2 regions of the Paenibacillus sp. YAF4_2 genome follow, and region 1 is predicted to be linked to the other one. Evidence: riboswitches for the same ligand, from Rfam matches in the RefSeq annotation. Region 1 holds a riboswitch; the other holds the start of a gene.

Evidence for each region. A riboswitch is a leader RNA that binds a small molecule or an ion and turns the genes downstream of it on or off. The one in region 1 is predicted to bind cyclic di-GMP.
Region 2: linked by a shared signal. The riboswitch ahead of AB4Y93_RS14095 (glycosyl hydrolase family 28-related protein) and the one ahead of AB4Y93_RS20640 (methyl-accepting chemotaxis protein) in region 1 are both predicted to bind cyclic di-GMP.

The regions. Positions count from the first base shown of each region.
Region 1 covers NZ_JBFRCT010000009.1:90,631-98,275, forward strand. The annotation lists gene AB4Y93_RS20620 (CoA-acylating methylmalonate-semialdehyde dehydrogenase) at 69-1,529, shown strand; gene AB4Y93_RS20625 (aspartate aminotransferase family protein) at 1,562-2,920, shown strand; tRNA gene AB4Y93_RS20630 (tRNA-Thr) at 3,025-3,100, opposite strand; gene AB4Y93_RS20635 (YrzA family protein) at 3,180-3,392, opposite strand; cyclic di-GMP riboswitch class I at 3,560-3,646, shown strand; gene AB4Y93_RS20640 (methyl-accepting chemotaxis protein) at 3,735-5,513, shown strand; gene AB4Y93_RS20645 (DUF6886 family protein) at 5,605-6,120, opposite strand; gene AB4Y93_RS20650 (ABC transporter ATP-binding protein) at 6,257-7,210, shown strand; gene AB4Y93_RS20655 (ABC transporter permease) at 7,203-7,645, shown strand, end outside.
Region 2 covers NZ_JBFRCT010000005.1:219,434-227,078, forward strand. The annotation lists gene AB4Y93_RS14075 (DinB family protein) at 33-548, shown strand; gene AB4Y93_RS14080 (DinB family protein) at 626-1,132, shown strand; gene AB4Y93_RS14085 (GNAT family N-acetyltransferase) at 1,579-2,352, shown strand; gene AB4Y93_RS14090 (NAD-dependent epimerase/dehydratase family protein) at 2,424-3,830, opposite strand; cyclic di-GMP riboswitch class I at 4,098-4,184, shown strand; cyclic di-GMP riboswitch class I at 4,281-4,365, shown strand; gene AB4Y93_RS14095 (glycosyl hydrolase family 28-related protein) at 4,455-5,828, shown strand; gene AB4Y93_RS14100 (polysaccharide deacetylase family protein) at 6,172-7,167, shown strand; gene AB4Y93_RS14105 (YveK family protein) at 7,197-7,645, shown strand, end outside.

The DNA.
Region 1 (7,645 bases):
ATGAAAACGGTAATATCGGGCTCTATACTAGACATAGATAATAAGTGGAAGAAAGGCAGGTGGTCTATTTGCATCAGTCTCAGTCAGCGGTCGTTAAGGTTCGGAACTATATCCACGGAGAATGGTTAGAGCCAGCAAGCGGTCGTTATGAAGATGTTCAGAATCCTGCCACAGGAGAGGTCATTGCACGAGTTCCGTACTCTGGGCAGGAGGATGTTGACCGTGCAGTCCAAGCTGCTCAGCTCGCGTTCGAGGAGTGGCGGGAGGTTGCAGTGCCTAGGAGAGCGCGGATTCTCTTCAAATACCAGCAGCTGCTTATTGAGAAATGGGACGAACTAGCCCGAATCATCACTACGGAAAACGGCAAAAGCTACGTGGAAGCACATGGTGAAGTGCAGCGGGGTATCGAATGCGTTGAATTTGCAGCGGGAGCGCCGACTTTAATGATGGGAACCCAGCTGCCCGATATTGCTACAGGTATAGAATCAGGCATGTATCGGTATCCGCTTGGTGTCGTAGGCGGAATAACACCTTTTAACTTCCCGATGATGGTGCCGTGCTGGATGTTCCCTCTTGCGATTGCATGCGGAAACACGTTCATCTTGAAACCATCCGAGCGCACGCCAATCCTGGCGAACCGTCTGGCGGAATTATTCAAGGAAGCAGGTTTGCCGGATGGTGTACTGAACATCGTGCATGGTGCACGTGATGTGGTGAACGGGCTGCTCCAAAATAAACAAGTAAAAGCAATCTCTTTCGTTGGCTCACAGCCGGTCGCGGAGTATGTGTACAAGACTGCTGCCTCGCATGGCAAACGCGTGCAAGCACTTGCTGGTGCGAAGAACCATTCCATCGTGTTGCCTGACGCTGATATGGAGCTTGCAGTGACGAATATTATTGCTGCAGCTTTTGGTTCAGCCGGTGAGCGTTGTATGGCCTGCTCCGTTGTGGTTGCCGTTGGTGATGCGGCAGATAGGCTGCAGCAGCAGCTCGTGGAAGCAGCTGACCATATCAAGATCGGCAACGGATTAGAGGAGGACGTATTCCTTGGCCCTGTGATTAGACAGGAGAATAAGGATAGGACGATTGGCTATATTGAGCTGGGGGTAAAAGAAGGAGCACAGCTTATACGTGATGGGCGTCTGGATACAGTTGACGAAGAGGGTTATTTTATCGGACCAACCATCTTTGATCATGTGAACCCGAGCATGACGATCTGGAAGGAAGAGCTGTTCGCACCAATACTTGCGATTGTGCGGGCGGCGTCTTTGCAAGAGGCGATTGAGATCAGCAATCAGTCGGATTTCGCTAATGGCGCCTGCCTGTATACGGACAGCGCGAAGGCGATTCGCCAATTCCGTGAGCAGATCGATGCTGGGATGCTGGGGATCAATCTTGGCGTGCCTGCGCCGATGGCCTTTTTCCCATTCTCGGGTTACAAGAACTCCTTCTATGGGGATCTTCATGCTAATGGCCGGGATGGCGTAGAGTTTTATACACGTAAGAAAATGGTTACCGCCCGTTATTAATGATAAATGGCTGAAGGAAGGAGAGTGGAGTCATGTCGATTAATCAAGAAGAGGCAGATCTGATCGCCAAGGATCGCCAGTATGTATGGCACGCTATGTCACCTTATAATGAACAGGCACCTCCCATGGTTGTTACGGAAGGGAAAGGCTCATGGATTACCGATAACGGGGGAAACCGCTATTTGGACGGGATGTCGGGACTATGGTGCGTGAATGTTGGCTACGGCAGAGAAGAGCTCGCTCGCGCAGCCTACGAGCAGCTTAAAACTTTGTCCTATTATCCGCTGACACAAAGCCATGTTCCTGCAATCCGACTCGCTGAGAAGCTTAATGAATGGCTGGAGGATGATTATATCATCTTCTACTCCAACAGCGGCTCCGATGCAAATGAAGTGGCGTTTAAGATCGCAAGGCAATATTTTGAGCAATCCGGTGCTCCAAGCCGTTACAAATTCATCTCCCGCTACCGGGCGTATCATGGCAATTCGATGGGGGCCCTTGCCGCAACCGGGCAAGCTCAGCGCAAGTATATGTATGAACCACTTGCCGGAGGCTTCCTCCATGTTCGTCCACCTGACAGCTACCGCCGCCCCGAGGGAATGACGATTGAACAGTTTAATCTGCAATGTGCGCTCGATATCGAACAGACCATTAATTGGGAAGGTCAGGAGACCATAGCGGCAGTCATTATGGAACCAGCGATCACAGGTGGTGGAGTAATCGTTCCGGAACCGATTTATCTAGAGAAAGTGCGAGAAATCTGCACAAAGTATGGTGTGCTCCTCATCATAGATGAGGTGATCTGCGGATTTGGACGTTCCGGCCGGAAGTTCGGTCATATGAATTACGGTATTAAGCCGGATATTGTAACGATGGCGAAAGGCTTAACCAGCGGCTATCTTCCTTTGTCGGCCACAGCGGTGCGTAAAGACATTTATGAAGCATTCAAAGGGAAAGAGATGTACAGTCATTTCCGCCATTTGAATACTTTCGGCGGATCACCGGCATCCTGTGCACTAGCTCTAGCGAATCTGGAGATTTTGGAACGGGAGCAGCTGGTCGAACGGTCTGCAGCGTTGGGTGAACGGTTATCGGAGGAACTTTCGGTGCTGCTGGAGCATCCGATTGTTGGGGATATCCGAAGCTTTGGATTCTTAATGGGGATTGAGCTCGTAAGTGATAAGCAAACGAAGGAGCCATATCCGCTTGCCGGCGTCGTTCGAATCATTGGAGAGTGTAAGGCAAAGGGGTTAATAATCGGCAAAAACGGCGATACCGTCGCAGGCTACAATAATGTGCTTACGATCAGTCCGCCGTTGTCATCTACCGATGAGGATGTCACCTTTATTATCGAAACGTTAAAGGAAGTCTTTGGGAATCTTAAAGTTTAGGAAAACAAAAAAAGCCTGATCGCTATCAAGCTTCCTGAATGTTAGCTCTATGGTCGGGACACCAGGTGCTCTACCAAGCTGAGCTACGTCCTGGAAAAAAAAGATGGTGCCGGCGATAGGAGTCGAACCCACGACCTACTGATTACAAGTCAGTTGCTCTACCAACTGAGCTACACCGGCATATTGTTTTGTATCGGGCACAAAACGTATTATGCCACAGCTTGTACCGATTATGCAACCCCTTTTTTGAAAAAAGTTTTTAACGTTTTTTTGCCTTGAAATGAACGACTGCACTGTACTGCATTTTCCCTGTATTCGGATTAAAAACAGCATGATGCTGGACTTGATGAACTTGCAGCAGCAGTGCTTTATTATTCTCAATTTGCTGGTCAATCCTTAGCTCCAGCGTACGCAAATCGCCTGCTTCAAAAAACTCAACCTTATCTTCAATCAGATCTAACCGAAATTCCATTCTGCACGTCTCCTGTCAATGTAAGGTGAATCTATTATACCGTTATTACTAATGGTTTCAAAGAGTTGAGCCGATAGTAATAGAGGGATGGCAATAGAACCATTTTTTGTTTACAAAAAGGTAGATTTATCCTAAACTAGTGCCTGTGTCGAAAATAGTCGTAATTACACTGAAAAAGGCAAACTTGTCGAAAGGCAAGGACGCAAAGTTATGGGCCTAATGCTGGATATAGCGATGGTTGCCAGACCGCCGGATGCAGGACATAGTGCCTTAACCAGCTATCCGCCCGTCTTTGGCCGGATAGCTTATTTGTTTATTCAGTGACAGCGAGGAGAGACGAGGATGAAGGAACGGGTTAAAAGTGCATTACAATGGCTGGGATCAAGCAAACGGGTTTTGGGTGGCAGACGTAAGATAGGAGTCAGATTGCTCCTGTTAGCCAGTATTATTACTTTCTTTAACGTAGTGGCTGGTGTATTTATTTACACGCAGAACCTATCGGTATCACATGCTGTAAAAGAAACAAATACGTTAACTAGTGCGCAGCGCGAGTATGAGGGGATATCCAATACGCTGCTTCAGACGCTGCTCTTGATGATTAACTCGATTGAGAACAACAATGACAGCACTGCAGCTGCGGTGGTGGATCCAAAAGAACGTCTGGCGGACATGCCTGGTCAACTGGAGCATTTGAAGAAAACGTTCGAGAAGCTGGACAAAATGTTTCCGGCAGAAGAAGAACAGCAGAATTATGTTGGACAAGGTAACATCTATGAGATCGCGTATAACGATTTGAAGAGCTCTAATGTAACGGAGTTCGAAAATTTGACTGCCGAAATGAAATCAGCACTTGTGCTTAGACTCGTAAATATCTACTTAAACGAGCTGGAATTTGCGAATCAGAATGTGAATGCGCGCATTACAGTTGATGCGGCGCATACGGATAAGAAACTGTCCGACAGTGTTAATACAGCCAATATCATCATTTTAATTAACGTGCTGCTCCTAGCAGTAATTCCATTCCTGTTTACTTTTGGACTAGTAAAAAGTATTAAAGCCGGTCTTCAAGGGATCATGGGTCGTATTAACGCCTATCAGCATAATGATTTTACTTATGATAAATCGCTGGACCGAAAAGATGAATTTGGCGATATAGATCGCTCGCTTGCAGCCATGGGTGATAATTTGAAAGCTACGGTAAAAGCAACCCTTAGTGTCAGCCAGACCGTTCTTCAAATGTCGAACCAGATGGGTGAGATGATTGGCCGCAACCGTACGGCGTCCGAGCAAGTGAAAGGGCAAATCGATCTGGGTACAGCCGTATTGCTCTCCCAATATGATGATGCTACCTCAATCTCGGCAGTTACCGAGCAAATCTCGGCAAGCTCGCAGGAAATTGCGGCTTCGAGCGACTACATCAATAAAGACATGCAGCAAATGAAAGATGATTCCCATACAGGCTCGGTTGATATGGAAGGTGTCGTTCAGATGGTTAATCAGACGGTAGAGCAATTTAACCAGGTGACAGAAGCCTTCAACCGAATTACAGAACGTTATAGCAATGTCTCGAAATTTCTCAATAATATCCAAGATGTGAATACGCAGACCAATCTGTTATCACTGAATGCGTCGATTGAGTCAGCACGCGCCGGGGAACATGGCAGAGGCTTTGCAGTAGTTGCTGAAGAGATTCGCAAGCTGTCGGGTCAAACCGATTTGATCTCGAAAAATATTTCGAAGGAAATGCTGCTCATTCAAGAGGACGTGGCATCAAGCAGCAAGAGTATGGGAGCTTTTGCAGAAGTGATCTTCTCTACAAAGCAGGCTTCCATCTCGGCAAGTGATGTGTTCAAAGGACTAGAGAAGCAAAGCCATACGTTATCTGAGCAGGTAAGTGAAATCTCGACTGCCATTAATGAGATCACAACAGGCATCACTCACATCGTAACCGCAGTGGACAAGCTGCTGCATACCTCCTCCGAGGTGAATGGGAAGATGGAGCAAATGGGTCACTTGTCTATTGAGCAGAATGATATCTCTGACAACCTGCAAGGGATGGCGCAGAACCTGCAGCAATCTTCTCGTGAGCTGAAAGAGAAGGCAGCAATCTTTAAAGTGTAATATTTTTCAATTTCTTTTCATTTCTTTTCAAAGCTCAATCAAAAGGCTGTTTTCCCAGTTAATCTAATGGGAGAACAGCCTTTTTGACGTTTTATTGAGTGCTTGCTTGATCAAATTGGTGTATGCCAAAATCGGTAAGGGATGATTGCAAAATAGCTTCTCGCAGTGGATGTAGATTAGAGGTGAATCGAACCTCGACGCCTATTGCCATCAATAGGTCCAGCGGATTAGTAAGCGGCTCCACCGCTAGTGGAGTAATCGTCTCCGTGGAGATGTAATAGCCGGCAGTTTCATCAAATAATTGAAAAGAATCGGCAGGCAGCTCATAACGGTATAAGGTTGCTTGCTTAATTCGGTCATACCATCCCGTCTCTACCGTAATGATGATCTTGCAGGAAGTGAGACCAAAGAACAAATGGTTATCTGCTTCCGTTAAGCCATCTGATCTTTTATATACAATTCTGGGGCATTTCCTTGGGAAAAAGAAAGTGAATTCATGCTCCTCATCAATAGCCCATACGACAGGAGGCATATTGGTGCGGTTCGCTTTTACCCTGGGAACAAAACGTTTAATCGAGCTTTCCTCGCTAAAATGAAACAATCTCATCGTAAAACCTCCGATTCGAATGGAGATGCTTTTCTATTTTAGAGGAAATGGATAATTTTTTCAAAAAAGCCTCTTTACAATACTAATGACCTAGTGTACTATTCAACTATAACACTAATACAAAAGGAGCTGCGGGATGAAAACAGCTAAAATATCTAATCCATCGATTGTGCTTCAGTTGGACGGCTTAACGAAAAAGATAGGCGGCAAAGCGATTGTTGATGGTTTGTCCTTCGATATTGCGAAGGGCGAAGTGGTAGGCTTGCTTGGTCCAAACGGTGCAGGTAAGACAACTACAATGCGAATGATTGTAGGCTTGATTGGAATGACAAGCGGGGATGTACGTATTTGCGGACAAAGCGTGCGTACAAACTTCGAGCAGGCTATCAGTCATGTCGGGGGGATTATAGAGAACCCGGAGTTTTATCCGTATATGACCGGTTACGATAATTTGATGCAGTATAAACGGATGACCGCAGGTGTGACAGAAGCCCGGATCGCGGAAGTGACAAGACTTGTTGGGATGCAGGATGCGCTGGGTAAACGTGTGAAGGCTTATTCCCTTGGCATGCGTCAACGGCTTGGTATCGCACAAGCACTGCTGCATGAGCCTAAGCTGCTGATTTTGGATGAGCCAACAAACGGTCTGGATCCAGCCGGGATTAGAGAGATGCGTGAGTATTTGAAACAAATCGCCGAAGCAGAGGGCATAGCGATATTGGTCTCCAGTCATTTGCTGAGCGAAATTGAACTGATGTGCAGCCGGATTGTTGTCATTCAGGAAGGCAAGCTGGTTACGATTCGTTCACTTGGTGAATCTGAGATTCCTACACAAAAGCTTCTGTCTATTTCGCTTCAAGTAGGAAATGCAGAGCGTGCACAGGAGTTAATCAATCTGATGGAGGATATAACGATTACGCGAGCTGATGCATTAACGAATCGGATTACCCTGCAGCTCAGACAGGATCAAATCCCGGGCCTTGTTGGCAAACTGTCAACGGCAGGCGTGGAGATTTACCGAATTGAAGAAGTTCGTGAAACACTCGAAGAAGAATTTATGAAGCTGACGGGAGGGAACCGCATTGCGTAATTTTACAGGATTGTTGGTAAATGAATGGCTGAAGCTGTCTAAGAAAAGATCATTTTTCGTCGCGTATGCGATCCTGGCTGTTGTATTTGGGATATTAGCTTACGCCTTCTATGAATTATCGCCAGATGGCCTTAACTCAACAGTGGATTTCGCTACAGGGACGATCATGCTGCAGGCTGCGGGGCAGCTTGTACCGGTTCTTGCAGTCCTTGCAGCGGCGGGCAGCGTTACGCAAGAGCATCGTTACGGCACGATTAAATTTCTCCTAATCCGAGCGCAAAGCCGCCATAAAATTTTAGCATCCAAATATATCATATCGGTTGTATATACGCTTACTTTGGTCCTTACTGCAGCTGTGCTTTCCGTTGTTGCCGGCTATATCGTTTACGGCGGTGGAGCTGGTGAGTCTACATGGTCGGATTTCTTAACCAATAT
Region 2 (7,645 bases), on a different contig from region 1:
TAAGTTAACTACAGAAACCGGAGGTAATTGAAATGATGGATTTGAATACGCATTGCCTGAGATTTTACGACTTTCACGTATGGGGGAATAAACGAATCTTTAATCGCTTAAAGGAGCTTCCGCGTCACCTATACAAACAGGAAATTCAAAGCGTGTTTCCATCGGTGGCGAAGGTTATGGTGCATATATACAAGGTTGATTGTGGTTGGCTGGATATCTTAATGGGTAAAAGTATGAGGGAGGCTATGGAAGCATCGGTTCCAATCGAGGCAGATGCAGAAGCTAAAAGTCTTGAAGAACTGGAGGCTATGTACGATGAATTGTCCATTAGATTCAGAGCCTATATTAGCCAGCATGAGGATCTTGAGAAAGAGGTAGTTCTGGATAATCCTTACGCTGGAATATTGAACACCAGATATTCAGAATTCGTTATACAAGTTGTGAATCATGGTACGTACCACCGAGGCAATATATCGGCTATGCTTCACCAAATGGGACACTCCTCTGTGATGACGGAATATGGGCTTTTTATGTACCATGAGGAATAGATAACTTACAAATTTTTCAAACAAACCATGCTATAATGGGTTTTATGTTCCATTACTCTACATAAAGGGAGTTGTTAATGATGTTTAAGCATATTGAGGATTTTGTAGCAGCTTGGCAGCATGAAACGGCAGCAACTGAACGAACGCTGGAGATGCTCACAGACGAGTCTCTGAGCCAACAGATTACAAGCGAGAATCGTACGCTTGGACGTCTTGCCTGGCATCTTGTACAGACGGTACACGAAATGCCAACGCGCACGGGATTGTCTTTCGAAGGACCAAGGGAAGATGAGCCGGTACCAGCATCTGCAGTAGACATTGTGGCAGCCTATAAGCGGACTTCGCAAGGACTCCTTGATGCTGTACAGTCCAGTTGGAAGGATGAGAATCTGCACCACTTGAGCGAGATGTACGGTGAACAATGGCCAAACGGTTTGACGCTTGATATCCTCGTCAAGCATGAGATTCATCATCGTGGTCAAATGACAGTCCTGATGCGTCAGGCCGGTCTTCGTACCCCGGAACTTTTCGGCCCAACGAAAGAACAGTGGGCAGAGTTCGGAATGCCGGCTCCGGTTATTTAGAGTAAAATGGATATCCCGCTTTGGCCGTTTGGTTGAAGCGGGATTTTTTAAATGGCCTCAAGAGCATTGGTTTCGTTTTCAAATATGAGTAGGCTATCCGGTACATTTTCTCTTTGTGCTGCGTGAGACTATAGAAGGCAGCATCCTCGACCCGGGTCGCGGCGGCATCCTTTTTTTGTGAAATATTGTCATATAGTCTTGACGATCTAGGACTCCAAGGGTACCATGGGATTTAATGTCATTGGAAGTAGAATACAGATAGCAGAACTGCTTTCGGAAAGGAGTTTAGTCTGTTATTTATCGAAAAAGAACGATTTCTGAGCGGATGGGAACAGTTTAACCGTCAGAAATGGAATTGTGAGACACAGCTGCTAAAATTCCAAGCGTCGAACTCTGACGCATATTGCGAGAGCTTGTTTTTTCTAGATAAAAGCGGAAAACTATTTTTGCCCCCGCTTAATCCCTATCATCCTACCTTATTCCAGCCGACGCCGAGCAGCAAGGCACAGCGAATTACGAAGCAATGGCATGAAACGGCGAATTTGCTTATTGATGAGCTTATTGCTAACGGCAGCTCGAACAGCTTTGTACTACCGCCCGAAATAACCGATATCCGGCCATTTCTTTGGCGGGGTTTCAAGGCCGATATTAAATATACGTATTATGTTAAGCTGCCTTATTCAATTGAAAGCGCAAGCCCGGCGATTCGCAACAAAATAAAGAAAGCGGACGCACAAGGCTATTATTCGACAAAGACAGAGGACATGTCCGCCGTTTACCAGTGTCTGGCGGGAACCGAGAAGCGTAAAGGGTTCAGCCATCAGCTGTCGGTGGACGATCTTGAGCTTGTGCGCGGTTTGCTCGGAGACGAAAGCTTTCGTTGCTACGTTTCTTATTCAAAAGAGGGTGAGCCGGTGAGTTCCAGCGTTACGATCGTGAATCATGAGGGGCGAGCTCTGGGATGGATTTCGGCAACCAAGAGCGAGCATCTGCGTAATGGCGTCGTTCAGCAGCTGCAAAACTGCGAATTTACCGATTTATCATCCATAGGCATTGAAGAATTTGATTTCTACGGAGCGAATCTTTCTTCCGTTGCCGCTTCTAAGGCGGATTGGGGTGGCGAGCTTCGCACCTTCTACGGGGTCAGGCTACCTGGTTATAAGGAAATTGTAAGAGCAGGACGTGATTGGTTGACATCGTCCCAATTGCTAAAGCGTTAATAAATGCTGGCTCTAAATAAGAGCGGCGCACCATTAGGACATGAAGCTGTCCCGGTGCGCCGCCTTTTGTATTATAAATAAATATGCTCAACTGTGTGCTCATCAATATAAAATGAATCTTCTTTATCTATGACTTTAGCCCCATCGAAATAAGGTTTGAGGCGTTTCACTACAATATGGGCATCCTCTAATGAGGAGTTCGACAGCAGGATGAGTACCTGGTTGTTCTTCGTCAGGCCGATATAGTCAGATTCTCGCAGCAGACCGTTTATCGTATCTAGCAGCGATTTATCGTCGATAATCCCGTCCGACAATGCGAGCAGTGCAAAATTAGCGTTAAATTTACGCTTGGCTTGCTGTCTGGAGCGCACCACAGCTGTAAATACTTCGGGTTTGAGTACCGGTTTATCCTCAATATAACGCTCCGTTTGGCTAAGATATAAGCTGCGGATATTGCGCGATAGGGAAGAGTTGATCAGCTCATGGTCGATATCGATGGCATCCAGTGCAGATCCGGGTTTAGTCTGCTCGGCTTGGCTGGCCTCTGTAACCTTAGCCTGAACATGCAAAGACTGCGAGAACCACGCGAAAGTACGCTGCAAGCCTTCCTCAAGCGAAAATTTTGGCACCCAACTTAGCGACTGCTTCAACAAGGAGTTGTCCAGCCTAGAGCGGTAAATATCTCCGTAGCGCGTCTCCTTTGTTACGACTGTGGCAGCGGGTTGCATTGACGTTAAAATCTCGATCAGCTGATTAACTGAATTTTCCGTATTAGTAGATAGATTCATAATTCCAGTCTGCTGGGACAAGCTTCCCATATAAATAACGTCAGCAACATCCTCGACATAGACGAAATCACGCGTCTGTCCGCCGTCGCCGTAGACGACAAGTTCTTTGCCATCACGCAACCGTTCCATGAAAATTGAAACGACGCCGCCCTCTCCTACAGAGCCTTGACGCGGTCCATAAACGTTGGCAAATCGGAAGCAAAGCGTGTTCAGCTCATAAAGCTCATTCCATTTGGTGCAATAGTATTCACCAAGCAGTTTGTTAATGCCGTACGGGGACACCGGCTGGCAAGGGATTTCCTCAGATAACGGAATCTGGTCGTTTAAGCCGTAGACAGCAGCTGAAGATGCAAAGATGAACTTCTTGACTTTGTGTTTGACTGAGAGCTGAAGGATGTTGGTGAGGCCCAGTATGTTCGATTTCGTATCGGCATAAGGGTTTTCCATGGAGGTAACGACGTTAATTTGGGCAGCCAAGTGGATGACCACATCGATTTCATGGTTCTGGAAAATTGATTCGCAGACGGTGCTTTCGACATCTGCAATATAAGAAGTGTGCCTGAACGGACAGTTTGTAACATTCCCGGATGACATGTTGTCGATAATGATTACTTCATGGCCTTCCTTGAAAAATTTCTCCGCTACGAAGGAGCCAATAAAGCCATAGCCGCCGGTTATTAATATTTTCAAATGTTCCACCTCATATAGTAGTAAACAAGAATAAATAGTCCTTTATTAAGAAACCCTTATAAGGGTTTCATATGGTCCTATTGAACTACAAAAAAACCTTCTCAGAGGACTTACAGTTTGGATGCTGGCTTTCAAACTCATCATACTGGTTTAGGAATTCATTGTAAACAGTTTCAAAAAAATGGGCTTAAAATCTATTGAAAACTGTTGCTATATTACTAGAGGCATGCTAATATTTAGTTAAATATTACTAATTTCATACACCTGATGTCGAAAAGGCAAACCGTGTGAAAATGCGGGACGCAAAGCTACAGGGGCTTGTGGATTTCATCCATGTGCCAGCCAGTTTCCAAAACTTTTCAGGTTCTTATTACAAGAGCCAATGACATTTCATTTGGCTCTTTTTTTGTTGTTAATTTACCATTTTATACCAATTAAATATATCGAAAACAACGATAACGGCAAACCAAGCGAAAGCTTGGGACGCAAAGCTACAGGGGCTAAATGGGAAACCATATGCCAGCCAGTTTCCGAAATGTTTTCAGGAATAGCTATAGGAAAATCCTGAAACATTGGGATTTTCCTATTTTTTTTATCAAAAATAACGAATCGGGGGCATGCGATATGATGAAGCAATGGGCTAAGAAAGTGGTGCTGATGGTAATGGCAATGGTTGTTGGCTTTTTGTTTCTTCAATTCATGCCCGTCCAGAAAGCATATGCAGCTGAGGTTCTTAATGTAAAATCTTTCGGAGCAAAAGGCGATGGCAAAACAGACGATACGACAGCGGTGACGAAAGCATTGTCGCAAGGCGCAACATCTAAAACGACGGTATACTTCCCAGCTGGCACTTATATCGTTAATCCTACGAATGCTCTTCAAGTAAGCGGTGGAATGAAAGTGACAGGCGACGGCGCAAGATCGATCATTAAAGCAAACGCGACATTCGGGTATGAACTGATGCACGTTGCAGGAAAAGATATCGAAATAAGCGGCCTTACGCTGGACGGCAACAAACTCGTTAACCGCGTCCTCGTTATCGAAGGCGGCAGCGAACGTGTAACCATTAAGAACATGGTTGTAGCTAACGCTTCGCACAGTACAAATAAAAGCAGCGATTTTTACTCGGGAGTTTTGTCAGGCATTCTCGTATACGGCAACACGAAATCGATAACAATCGACAACACGGAAGTTAAAAACATCGTTGCAGTCAATATGGTAAGCGGCAGCCTGGTTGCAAGAGGTATCTATGTAACAACAACTTGGGGCAAATCGGAAACGGCAGCGAGCAATGTAACGATCACAAACTCGTATATCCATGATATCGGACCTGCTGATGACGGTGACGGCATCTACTATGAAGATCCGAACATAGATAACAATAATGGCACGGATACAAATAGCGTTATTGCAAACAACAAATTCGAAAACACGGCTAAGCGCGCAATCAAAATTTATGCACAAGGCATTACGGTAAAAGGAAACACGATCGTTAACTCATATCTGTCGAATAACTACTACAAAGGTGCTGACAAAGGCCAGCTTGCTCCGGATATGTTCTCGGCAATCAGCATATATGGCAGCAACAACACGATTACGAACAACACGATTAGCGGTAAAGGCAGCTTTTACGGAGCAATTGAAGTCGGCGCTTCGAAAACAGTGAGTAACATTACTATTTCGGGTAACACGATTATTATGGGCTCAAAAAGTGTAGTAAGCGGCAAAACGGCAATCCGCCTCGGCAATATTTCGAACTTCACAATTATAGGCAACACGATCGAGAATGGGGAAAGAGGAATCTGGACTTGGCAAAATGCCGAGGACGGTACAATTTCGAATAACAAGATTGAAATGGTAAATGGCGGCGGCATCGACCTGACGACTTACCTTGAGCAATATATCCAAAAAAATATCACGTGCACGGCTAATACGATTCAAGCGACAAACTTCCTTATCCAATTGGCACCTACGAACGTAAACGTCGTTACCCTTTAATAAAGAAATAGAAAAAAGCCCCCGAGTCTAGCGCAGCGCGCAGGATTCGAGGGCTTTTTTAGTTTGATGACAATAGCCGACATTTGGCTTCATACGCAGAGATATTTTAAATGAAAGTTGTGTTAATATAAGGCTAATATCTCTTAGATTTACAGAATGCCAGAAAAGAATCGACAACTGGAATTAGAAAAATCAATTTCTATTTATTTACATCGAGAGATTGGGGGATTATAATACATCAGGATAGGCTTAATCTATCGTTTTCTGAGATGAAAATCGGCTATAGGATGCGGTTTTCTATTCCTTTTGAACTATTTTATATACATAAAGGGCGGATGCCTTCATGATGGTGGGTAAGGGTATTTTTGTCGTCTCCCTTGATTTTGAACTCTATTGGGGAGTAAGAGATATTTATGGAATAGAACGTTATAAGAGTGGCATGGCGAAAGAGCGGAATCTCATTCCGCAAATGCTGGAATGGTTTGAAGCTGGCGGCATTCATGCGACTTGGGCAACTGTGGGGCTGTTATTTTTTGAATCGCGGGAGGAGTTGCTGCAAGGATTGCCGGCATTAAAGCCTTCTTATGAGGAAACGAATTTGTCGCCTTATGCTCATATTGAGAGTGCTGAGCTGGGATTAAAAGAAGAAGATGATCCGTACCATTATGCGCTGTCACTGATTCGATTAATTAGGGAAACGAGTCATCAAACGGTATCAACGCATACGTTTTCGCATTATTATTGCAAGGAAACGGGACAAAACAAGGAGCAGTTTGCTGCTGATCTTGAGGCTTGCAAGGCTATTGCAGCGAAGCGGGGAATGAAGCTGGAAAGCATCGTATTTCCGCGGAATCAGGTGAATGAACAGTATTTATCGCTGCTGCTGCCGGCCGGTATTAATGTATATCGTGGCAATCCACAGCATCCAATTTATAAGCAGGGCTACAGTACTGGCGATTCGTCTTTCCGCAGAGCATATAGGCTGCTGGATACGTATTGGAATTTGTCAGGTTATCATACGTACCCGGCTTCGTCCGTCGGAGCAACGCTTCCGGTCAATCTGCCAGCAAGCCAGTTTTTACGTTCCTATTCCCATAAGCTCAAACGGCTCGAGCCGCTGCGACTGAAACGGATATTGGACGGGATGACCTACGCGGCGAAGCATAATGAGGTGTATCACTTATGGTGGCATCCTTATAATTTGGCTGACGAGCAGAATGCAAATATGCGTTTTCTAGAACGAATCATCAGTCACTATTGCAAGCTGAAGGTAGAATACGGAATGGAAAGCATGAATATGGAAGAGCTCCGCGATAGGGTGCTCGCAAGTGCAACATAGATAGTTATTCAATGATAGAGGTGAAACTGATGGATCTGGCGTTTTTGCTGCAAGCTGTTCGAAGATATTTTATTGCATTTTTTATAGTAATTGCTATTTGCATTGGCGGCGGATTTGCCGTTAATACATTCATGACTCCTTCCTATCAGGCATCAGCAAGCCTTGTAGCGAGTATTTCCGCGTCAGGCGACGCAGGTATTTATAATGAATTTTTGGCCAGCCAGCTATTGACAAAAACGTATGAAGATACGCTCAAGAGTTATTTTATAGCAAACAAAGTGAAAGAAAAATTAAATACTTCGCTGTCCGCAGCAGACTTGCTTAAGAAGGTGGAGACGAGAACCGATCCGGAGACGCTCGTCGTCAAACTGATGGTGAATGATACTAACCCAAAAGATGCAGTGGCAATTGCAAACGCTTTTGCTGAAACGTATGTGAGCGAATCGAAGTCGATACTCCAGTATGCGAATATGACGCT